DNA from 3 places in the Paeniglutamicibacter kerguelensis genome. Region 1 is predicted to be linked to each of the others. Evidence: riboswitches for the same ligand, from Rfam matches in the RefSeq annotation. Region 1 holds a riboswitch; each other region holds the start of a gene.
The links. Region 1 has a riboswitch for S-adenosylmethionine ahead of JOF47_RS14815 (cobalamin-independent methionine synthase II family protein). Riboswitches for the same ligand answer to the same signal wherever they lie in the genome.

Region 1 (3,465 bases):
AGGGCATGGGTTTCGAATGGGCCAAGCCGACGAGGTTTGCCGACCCCATGTTCACCGTGGGAAAGAACATCAACTACTACGCGGTCGACCACAGCCCGTCCTACTTGTGGAACTCGGCAAGCTGGGAAATCAGCGAAGCATTGTTGCCGTTCGTCGAAGACGTGCTGGGCGGCCCCGGCGCATGGCAGGCAAACAACACGGTGGCCAAGGCTATCGAGATCTTCGACGGCGTCATCCAGAACCCCGCGATCCTCGAGTTCCAGCACCGGGCAAAGGCCTACCCGCACCTTGGTGTTGCCGGCTAGCCGAATGAACATGTGGAAGCCGCCGCACGCTGGTGCATGCGGCGGCTTCCACAAATGACTCGGATGGCGGGATCAGGCGATGATCTCGGCACCCTTCCACAGGCGCTTGGTGGCCAGTGCGGCGCCGGCACCCAGCGCTTCGAGCTTGGCCATGGCGATCTGCGGGTGGACGCGGCCGCCCAGGCCGCAGTCGGTGGACGCGATCACGTTCTCGCGGCCGACCAGGTTCGCGAAGCGCTCGATGCGGTCGGCGACCAGCTCCGGGTGCTCGACCACGTTCGTGGCGTGCGAGACGACGCCGGGTATCAGGATCTTTCCCTCGGGCAGCGCGCGGTCCTCCCAGATGCGCCATTCGTGCTCGTGGCGCACGTTGCCGGCCTCGAAAGAGACCATGCCGGCGTTGATGCGCAGCACCGGGTCGAGGATGTCGGCGAATGGGATGTCCGTGGTGTGCGGGCCGTGCCAGGAACCCCAGCACACGTGCAGCCGGATCCGCTCGGCCGGGAGCCCGCGCAGCGCGTGGTTGGTTGCCTCCACGCGCAGCTCGAGGAACTTCAGGTAGTCCTCGAGGCTCGGCTCCGGGTTGACCTGGTCCCAGGACTCGGCCAACGACGGGTCGTCGATCTGCAGGACCAGCCCGGCATCGAGGATCGCCTTGTACTCCTCGCGCATGGCATCCGCGGCGGCAAAGAGGTATTCCTCGTCGCTGGTGTAGAAGTCGTTGGCCAACCGCGCGCAGGAAGCGGGGGAAAGCGCCGCGAGGAAGCCCTCCTCGGTGCCCGTCGCCGCCATGGCGGTTTTCAGGTTCTTGATGTCCGATGCCACCAGGTCGTGCCCGGTGTAGGTCAGCGGTGCGACGACCTTTGGCTGCGTGGTGGCCTTGCGGTGGGCCAGGATGCCGGAGGTCGGATCCGCGTACGCCTCGGCGAAGGCCTCTCGATCGCGGCGGTCCGGGAACGAGGTGAGCACAACGTTGCCGGGGGTGGAGCGCTTGACCGCGGTCTCGGCCCAGCGGTCGACGGTGGTTTCCTCCAGCCCGCCGAGGCGGGCGAAGGAATAGTTCCACCAGGCGCCGAAATCGACGGCGGAGGACATGGTGTGCCCGAATTCGCCGTCGTTGGGGATGTCGATGCCCAGCTTGCGCTGCTTGGCGACGATGCCGGTGACCGATGCCTCGAGGAGTTCGTGGAATTCGGGGGTGATTCCGCCGCGTTGCTTGGCCTCGTTGGCGGCCAGCAGCTCATCGGTTCGCGGCAACGAGCCGGCGTGGGTGGTACGGATATGGCTGTTGTTGGAGGACATGGGTGATTGCCTACTTTCCATCGAACCTGGCAGTAGCACCGTTACCGTTTCAGAAGCCTCGTCGGCGGGTTAGGTTGCTGCGGCTTCATCGATCCAGGTCTCTCGGCCGCTCCGGATGGTTACGTATCAATACCTATCACGGAACTGTTTTCTGCCGTCCTTCGGCGCATTAGTGTGACGTGGGCCAAGCCTTGATCCACGGACGTGCCTTCGGCCCCGTGCCCGAACCTCGCCGGAAGCTAGTTGCCGGGGCGGGGGAGGAACCGGTATCGATGCTCTTGCCCGCCTTCTGCCAGGCGGTGACGGACACGGTTCCCCCGTCGATGATGTCCAGGTCGACCGTCGCCTTCTGGCGCAGGGTTCCCGCGTACGGGGCCAACAACATGCTGCCCACGCGGGTATCGCCCGCAGCCGCCATCGCATTCCATCCCATGAAAGCTTCTGCGCTCTCCCCTGGGGCGAGCATGACCCGGGTGATGCCCGGGTCGTCGGTCATGAACGAGCCGCCGTGGACCACCAGGACATCGATCACCCACCCGTCGACGTTGTCGAAAGAGACATCGGGGTAGGACTCCAGCACGCAGGGTTTTGACCCGTTGTTGGTCAAGCTGAATCCCATGCCGCGGTGGCCGGTCGCGGCATCGGGTTCCGATAGGGAAATGGTGGCGTCCTTGCCGTCGCACCAGTTTTTTCCAGCGGGCTGCGTGGCATATGACACGCTTGGCGAACCAATGGGATCAGGTTCCGGGGAAGCAGGCGGGGCGACTGTCGGCGGTTCGACGGCGCCCTGGGCCGTGGTTTCCCGTTGGGCCTGTGGGATGGCGATAACCAAGGCGCCGGCCGCGAGCACGGCCGGAACTGCGACAAGAAGTCTCGGCACGCTGAACGAGGTACGTTGCCGGCTACCGGGTTGCCGTTGTTTGGCGATGAAGGCACCGGCCAACACCGGAACCCACCCCCAGAAGATTCCCCAGTATCCTGCCGACAACAGATCCGATTCCACGCCCTGGAAAAGCCACGCCAGACGTGGCGGCGGCCAAGTCGCAATGATTTCCCCTGCTGACGAAAGCACTGTCGTGGCGAAGGAGGCAATGACAACGCACATCCACGTCGCGAAGAACCTGAGTCGCCGTTGCGCGGGATTCAGGGCATCCAGCGGGCCGATGAACAACAAGGCGCCGGCCGTGAAGAGCATCAGCGTGAGCGTCGAAAGCACGGGAATGAATACGGGCCAGATGTCCGCTGTGCGCCACGTGGCAAGCGCTATCGTCTCCGGGAACAGCAGCTGCACGAAGGGCACCGGGAGGAACGTTGGGCGTGTAATCAGCCAGCCATTGAGCAAGCCGCTCAGTAGCCAGCCAAGCCCCGCGAATCCAGCGATCCACGCGCTGCCGGCAGTCAGGCCTTTGTAGTTGCTCATGCTGGAAAGCCTAACTGACCTGCAAATGTCCTTGGATTCGGGACCTTTTCGGGGTGATGGAATTGCTGGACCTGCATAATGGAGCCCACGGGGGTACATCCTGTCCCGCGCACCGATTCAGTTCGAGGAGTACATTTTGAGCACGCTCTTTTCGGAGAGTTTCCTTGACCGCCCCCGGCGTGAGCTCAGCCCCGGCGCCGTTTGGGTACCCGACTGGCTCACCCTGGCTGAACAACGCTGGCTTGTGGATAGGTTCCATGAGTGGGGGCGGGGGCCCGTGCCGCCACGCGCCGCCAAGATAGGGTCAGGTGAAATGTCGGTCCAGACGGTATGCCTGGGCTGGCATTGGCAGCCGTACGCCTATTCCCGTGAAGCAACCGACGTCAACGGCAACCGGGTGCTCGAGTTCCCCGATTGGATGGTCAGGCTGGGTCGCAA
Region 2 (3,465 bases), 120 kb from region 1:
TGAAGCGACTTTGCTCACAGGGAGGCGGCGCGGTCGAGCCGTTGCGCGAGAGGTGTCTGATTTGTCACACGCCGCGCATTCCCGGAGCGCTCCGGCTGCTTCCGGGGAATTTCGGGGGGGTGGACTATACAGAGAGTCACGCAAAGTTGCCAATCCGAAGGCGTGAGCCACAGATGGTCGAATGGATAACCTGGTTCTCGTTCGCTTCGAGGCACAGTGTTGCTTATGCATTGATGGCTTCCCGGCTGGTGGTCTATCTGGATCAAGACCATGCCACAGTCTTTGATCTGGGCCCGCTAGGCCCGGAAACGTCGGTCGGAGATACCGTCTGATTGCTCCGATTCGACGAAACGACACTGACTATTATGACGGGCGTACGTCACAAAATGAGAATCGGATGGTGCTGGAGCGCCTCGGCGGCGCCTCTGCTCTGGTGGCGCATCGGAAAGCATGTGTTATAAGGGGTGGTGTCCGAACATATGCGGCGCCGGCCGCACATGCGCAAGGAGGGGGCCACCCGCCTGATTGGCGGGTGGCCCCCTCGAGCGGACGCTGCCTACGTCTAGTCGGCGGTGATCAGTTCGACGGTGACCGGCGTGGGGTTCGCGATGATGTCGAAGACCGGGCAATGGTCGTCGACGGCTGCCTGCAGCTCCTCGTAGCGTTCGCGGGTTTCGGGGCCGGACAGTTTCACCTTGAGTCGGACGCCGCCGAAGCCCGGACGGACCGTTTCATCGATTCCGAAGAGCCCGCGCACATCGAGGTCTGCCTCCGCATCGATGTCCAGTGAATCGATCTTGAGCCCCAGCTGGTGTGCGTACAGGCGGTAAACGACCACCTGGCAGGAAATCAACGCTCCAAGCGCGTACTCGGCGGGGCTTGCCGCGGCGTCGTCCCCGGCCAGCCCGACGGGTTCGTCGACCAGGAAGCTGTGCTTGCCGGCGGTGACTTCGGTGGCCACCGAGCCGACAGCGATCCCGTTGGTCTTGAACGTCAACGAGGCGCTCGCGGTGTTTGCCGCGATGCGCTCGCCCCAGGCGTTTCCGGCCGCATTGAGCTTCTGGGCACGCAGGATGTCGGGGGTGGTTTCGAGCAGGGTTTCGGACATGGGAAATAGATCCTTCCGTGGTGGCGCGTGCCAATCACGACGCCATACTTACGCCGATCCGGTTGGACGGCGTCGAATCTTCACCTGGAGCACCCCGCTATGACGAAGGGGGTTGCCGTCCAACCGACCAGGGTCGTGAATGGTTGGAACTCGTGATTCTGTTGACAAGTGTGCCGGGGTCGCTGCGGGGGAGACAAGCAAATGCTTCACGCAGCGTCATGAAACGGGGAGGCTCCCGCATCCAAAACGGTAGCGCCGCCGCTTAGGCCCCGGAGACAAAAATGAAGGGGATGAGCAGCAAAAACGGAATCAATGTCAGGATCCACATGATGGTGCCGACCCAGCCCGTCACCTTGCCGACCGTCGCGGCGGTGTTCAGCTGCTCGGCCTCTTTCGCCTTCTTGATGGCAATGATGCCCAGGACGATACCGACCAGCGGGATCACCAGGGAGAGGATGCCGAGGATCATCGAGGTCTGCGCAAGCTGCTGGCCGCGCATTGGTTCCGGGTACTGTGTCATGTTTCCTCCAACGCGATAGCTGTGGTTGCCGGACTCCACATGGCGGAACATCCGGTCGACTTGAGCCTATCTGAGCCCAACTGCATACGGCGTAAGTTCCCATGTCGGCACCGGTGAAATGACCACAGGTGCACTTGTGGTTCCGAATGCGCCAACCGTGCTTCATGAAGATTCCGATCCTTGTCGGATACTTTGCCCACGGACGGCAAAGCCACGAGCGCCCGGCGGGCGATCACTCGAACCAGCTTCAAACCCGACCAGTGCAGCAATCGGAATCGGGGAAAACCGAAACCGTTCCGGGTGGCGATCGGGAATCAGGCAAGACACAAAAATGGCGGTCCACCCAAGATGAACTGGCCCCCGAAAGTTGGACTCGGTAAGCAAGAGTCTACGCAGCGAGTGCCTGGGCCCGATATTCCATCGGGCTCAGGCACTCGAGCGTTAACGAGATGCGCTCGGTGTTGTACCAGCGGATGTAGTCCTTCAGGTCGGTGGTGAACGCCTCGATGCCGGCGTGCTCGTGGTGGTGGAACATTTCTTCCTTCAGGTGCCCGAAGAAGTTCTCCATCACCGCGTTGTCCAGGCAGTTGCCCTTGCGCGACATGGACTGGGCCATCCCGGCGTCGCTGAGGAGCTTCTGCCAGCTGGAGTGCTGGTACTGGAATCCCTGGTCCGAGTGCACCATCGGGGCCTCGCCGGCGGCCAGGGTCTCGATGGCCCCGATGAGTGATTGGTTGGTGAAGGCGACGGTCGGCGACTCCGAAACCGAGTAGGAAACGATCGAACGGTCAAAGAGGTCCATGACGGGCGAGAGGTAGACCTTGCGGTCCGCGACCTTGAACTCGGTCACGTCGGTCACCCACTTCAGGTTCGGCGCCGCGGTGTCGAACTCGCGCTTGAGCTTGTTCTCGGCGATCTTGCCGACCTGGCCCTTGTAGGAGGAGTAGCGGCGGCGGCTGCGGACCTTGCAGGCCAGATTCTCCTGGCGCATCAGTTTCAGCACGGTCTTGCGGGCCACGTGCCGTCCGTCGCGGGCCAGGGTGGCGTGGATGCGCCGGTGCCCGTAGCGGCCCTTGGCCTCGGTGAAGATCTCGTGGATCCGGGTGCGGAGGTCCGCGTGCCGGTCATGGGTCTTGAGTGCTGCCTGGCGGTGGAAGAACGTGGAACGGGGCAGCCCTGCCGCGGCCAGGAGCAGGGGCAGGGGGTGGGATGCCTTGAGGGCGATCACCGCGCTGATCTTCAGCGCGGTGGGTGGTTCCTCAAGGCCCGCACTTTTTTTAGGTAGGCGTTCTCGGCCTGCAGGCGCTGGTTCTCGCGGCGCAGCTTCTCGAGCTCTGTGAGTTCGGTCGGCTCGGGACTGGATGCCGCCCTCGGTCGGCCCTTGGGCTTGGGGCGCAGTCCGTCCTCGCCCTGTTCCCGGTATATTTTCGCCCAGTTGCGGACCTGGGCCGGGGAATTCAGCTGGTGCTTGAGGGCAAGGTCCATCGCGGTCGCCTCGCCGGAGAGGTACCGGCGGACGAGCTCGAGCTTGAACTCGAAGGAATACACCTGCTTGGTCGGTTTGCCTTCCAACGCTGCCCTACCCCAAATCCTGAAACGTTCCCCGAGCTTCTCAACGGCACCGGCGCTGACTCCAAGTCTTGAGGATACCGCGACATGCCCGAATCCTTCCTCGAAGAGATCGACGGCGGCCAGCCGTTGCTCGGCGGTCAATGAACTATGTGGATACATGAAAAACTCCCCGGAAGTATGGAACTGAATTATTCAGTCCAACTTCCGGGGAGCAGTTCAAGACTTGAATCCTGAACTGGGCCGCCATTTCCATGGTTCTGCGACG
Region 3 (3,465 bases), on a different contig from region 1:
GGAGAAATCAAGCGGGAAAGCCTGCGAAACTCCGCCGATGGGAGCGACCGCAGGTTGTGGCACCTCACCACCATGATGGCCCGCGAGGATCTTCCGGGGCTTACCGGGGCATAAAAAACCCTCGGGTGTTCACCACAAACGGTGAACACCCGAGGGCAAAGCCAAACGGCCTAGGCCAGAAGCTGGCGCTTGGAGGAAATGACGCCGGTGTTGAATCCGGCCAGGCGCAGGCCGCCGTGGAAGCGGGCGTGCTCGATCTTCACGCAGCGGTCCATGACCACGTCCAGGCCGTTGGCCTCGGCCTTGGCCGCGACTTCCTCGTGCCAGGAACCGAGCTGCAGCCACAGGGTCTTCGCGCCGACGGCGATCGACTCGTCAAGCACACCGGGCAGGTCGTCGTGCTTGCGGAAGACCTCGACCATGTCCGGGGTCTCCGGCAGGTCGGCGAGCGACTTGTAGACGGGCTGGCCCAGGATCTCGTCGAGCACCGGGTTCACGAAATAGACCTTGTACTTGGAGCTCGACAGCAGGTAGGTCGCGACGAAGTAGGAGGCGCGCGAGGGCTTGTTGGAAGCTCCGACGATCGCAATCGACTTCGTGTTCCGCAGGATGTCCAGGCGTTCGGCGGCGTTCGGGCCGACCCAGGTGCGGATATCGGTGGCGGTCATTACTTGGCTCCCGTCGTGGCTGCGGCGCGTGCTGCTTCGATGGAGCATGCGGCCCCGTCGTAGACTTCCTCGGCCGGTGCGTTCAGCACCTGCTGCGAGGCGGTCAAGGCCTGGTCCAGGTCCCAGAGGATGTCTTCGAGGTCCTCGAGTCCCACGGAGAAACGGATCAGGTCCTCCGGTACACCCGCCGCGACCAGCTGGTCAGCGGTGAGCTGCTGGTGGGTGGTGGAGGCCGGGTGCAGCACCAGGGTGCGCACATCGCCGATGTTGGCCAGGTGGCTGGCAAGCTGCAGCGCTTCGATGAAGGCAGTGCCCGCGGCGCGGCCGCCGTTGATGCCGAAGCTGAAGACCGAGCCGACACCCAGCGGCAGCAGTTCCTTGGCGCGCTCGTGGTGCGGGTGGGACGGCAGGCCGGCGTAGTTCACGTAGGAAATGCGCGGGTCGTTTTCCAGCCATTCGGCCACGGCCTTGGCGTTGGAAAGGTGCGAATCCATGCGCTGCGGCAGTGTCTCGACGCCCTGCAGGAGCTGGAACGCGGACTGCGCCGGAAGCGCCGGTCCGATGTCACGCAACTGTTCGCTGCGCAGCTTGGTCAGGAAGCCGTACTCGCCGAAGTTGTCCCACCAGGAGACGTTGCCGTAGGACGCGACGGGTTCGGTCATCGACGGGAACCTGCCGTTGCCCCAGTTGAAGGTGCCGGCTTCCACGACGACGCCGCCGAGGGTGGTGCCGTGCCCGCCGAGGAACTTGGTGGCCGAGTGGATCACGATGTCGGCGCCGTGCTCGATGGGGCGCAGCAGGTACGGGGGAGTCAGCGTGGAGTCCACGACCAGCGGCAGGCCGGCGGCGTGGGCGACCTCGGCCAGGCCCTTGAGGTCGGCGATGTCGCCCGAGGGGTTGGCCACGACCTCGGTGTAGACGGCCTTGGTGTTCTCGCGGATGGCCGCGGCGAATTCGGCCGGATCGGTGGAGTCGACGAACGTCGTCTCGACACCGAAGCGGCGCAGGGTCACGTCGAGCTGGGTGATGGTTCCGCCGTAGAGCTTGGAGGACGCAACAATGTGGTCGCCCGCGCCGGCCAGAGCCGCGAAGGTGATGAACTCGGCTGCCATGCCGGAGCCGGTGGCGACGGCGCCGATGCCGCCCTCGAGCGAGGCGATGCGTTCCTCGAAGGCCGCAACGGTCGGGTTGCCGATGCGCGAGTAGATGTTGCCGTACTTCTGCAGGGCAAAGAGGTTCGCGGCATCGTCGGAGTCCTTGAAGACAAATGACGTGGTCTGGTAGATCGGCACGGCACGGGAACCGTGCTCGGCATCCGGGGTGCCGCCGGCATGCAGTGCGCGCGTGCGGAATCCAAATTGATGTTCGGCCATGAGGGTGGCTGACTCCTTGCGTATGTGGCAACGGCCATCCGGGGTGCGGACGGCCCCCGCCTGTGGGGCTTGGGGTGGTGCTTCTCCCGGGTCAATGCGGCGCTGGGCGCCCCGGGACGGGGCCCGCATGGGGTCCCCTCAGGGGTTCAGCACCGAAGATTGCTTACGCGCTCTCCATCGTTTCTGGCGGTAGCACCTTGTCCACCGGAGTGTGGAAGGTTGCTGCGGCGTCATGGAACCAGATCTCTCGGCCGCTCGGGATGGGGTTTTGCTCCATTGTGGCAAGAAATCGCCCGACAGCCAAAGAATGTGAGCTTAGGTTGCGTATGTTGAGACGAAAATCGAAGAATCTGCACCGCCTCCATGGCCGGGATTTTGCCGGGCTAGGCTTGTGGGCATGAGTGCAACGTTGGTTTTGGTCCGTCACGGGGAAACAGCCTGGAATGCCGAAGGCCGTCTTCAGGGCCAAACGGACATTCCGTTGAACGATGCGGGGCGCGAACAGGCCCATGCTGCCGGCCAGGAATTGGACGGCTCGTGTTGGGATGTCCTTGCGTCGTCGACGCTTGGCCGCGCAGTTGAAACCGCGGAACTCATCGGGCAAAACCTGGGCCTGGCCCTGACCGAAAAAATGGACGGGCTCCGGGAGCGCCACTACGGAAACGCCGAGGGCCGCGTGGTCTACGACCTGCCGCGCGAGGAAATCGACATCTTGCTGCGCTCGGCCGAGCCCGAGGAAGCCGTGGCCGCACGCGGCATCCGGGCACTCTGCGAGCTGCTGGAGCGTCACGAGGGCAAGCGCATCGTCGTGGTGGCCCATGGAACCCTGATCAGGCTGACCCTCGACGCACTGGTTCCGGGACGCAAGACACCCATCATGCGCAACGGGCAGATGCTCGAGGTCGACACCGCCTTGCTGCGGCGCCATGCCGCCGCCCCCACGCACTAGCGCAACCTCCACGCCCGGCCGCACGATGGTGGGATGAGCGAAACCTTCTTTGGGGACCCCGGGTTCTATGCACGCCGGGCCAAGGCCTATGACGCCATGCTTGGTTCCCCGACCTACAACAGGGTCTTCTGGGGGACCCGCCCCGACCAATACGCTGCCTTCGCCGCGCGGGCCCTCGGTGCGGGCGATGGCCCGCTGCTCGAGGTGGCGGTGGGGACGGCCAGGGCCACGGCGCTTTTGCATGTTGCCGGCCGGCGCTCCACGACGCTGGTGGACCTGAGCGCGCCGATGCTTGAGGTGGCCCGCGAGTCAATTCGCCGGGCCGCCGGCGGGGAGGTGCCCGGGCGCATCACCCTTGAGTGCCGGGACATGCTTTCCCCTGTCGACGGGCGGCGCTACGAAACCATTTTGGGTTTGGGCCTGCTGCACCTGGTCCCGGACGTGGGAGCTGTGATTTCCGGATTGGGCAGCCAGC

Region 2: linked by a shared signal. The riboswitch ahead of JOF47_RS15350 (OsmC family protein) and the one ahead of JOF47_RS14815 (cobalamin-independent methionine synthase II family protein) in region 1 are both predicted to bind S-adenosylmethionine.
Region 3: linked by a shared signal. The riboswitch ahead of JOF47_RS20935 (O-acetylhomoserine aminocarboxypropyltransferase/cysteine synthase family protein) and the one ahead of JOF47_RS14815 (cobalamin-independent methionine synthase II family protein) in region 1 are both predicted to bind S-adenosylmethionine.

The regions. Positions count from the first base shown of each region.
Region 1 is NZ_JAGIOF010000001.1:3,241,519-3,244,983, reverse strand. It holds gene JOF47_RS14820 (N(5)-(carboxyethyl)ornithine synthase) at 1-305, shown strand, start outside; gene JOF47_RS14815 (cobalamin-independent methionine synthase II family protein) at 378-1,607, opposite strand; SAM riboswitch class I at 1,622-1,729, opposite strand; gene JOF47_RS14810 (DUF4232 domain-containing protein) at 1,777-3,027, opposite strand; gene JOF47_RS14805 (alpha-ketoglutarate-dependent dioxygenase AlkB family protein) at 3,164-3,465, shown strand, end outside.
Region 2 is NZ_JAGIOF010000001.1:3,363,321-3,366,785, reverse strand. It holds gene JOF47_RS15350 (OsmC family protein) at 563-1,108, opposite strand; SAM riboswitch class IV at 1,148-1,266, opposite strand; gene JOF47_RS15345 (DUF4190 domain-containing protein) at 1,371-1,628, opposite strand; gene JOF47_RS15340 (IS3 family transposase) at 2,017-2,856, opposite strand; gene JOF47_RS21990 (helix-turn-helix domain-containing protein) at 2,868-3,359, opposite strand.
Region 3 is NZ_JAGIOF010000004.1:349,672-353,136, reverse strand. It holds gene JOF47_RS20945 (ArsR/SmtB family transcription factor) at 1-114, shown strand, start outside; gene JOF47_RS20940 (CoA-binding protein) at 171-668, opposite strand; gene JOF47_RS20935 (O-acetylhomoserine aminocarboxypropyltransferase/cysteine synthase family protein) at 668-2,041, opposite strand; SAM riboswitch class I at 2,213-2,308, opposite strand; gene JOF47_RS20930 (histidine phosphatase family protein) at 2,439-2,990, shown strand; gene JOF47_RS20925 (class I SAM-dependent methyltransferase) at 3,024-3,465, shown strand, end outside.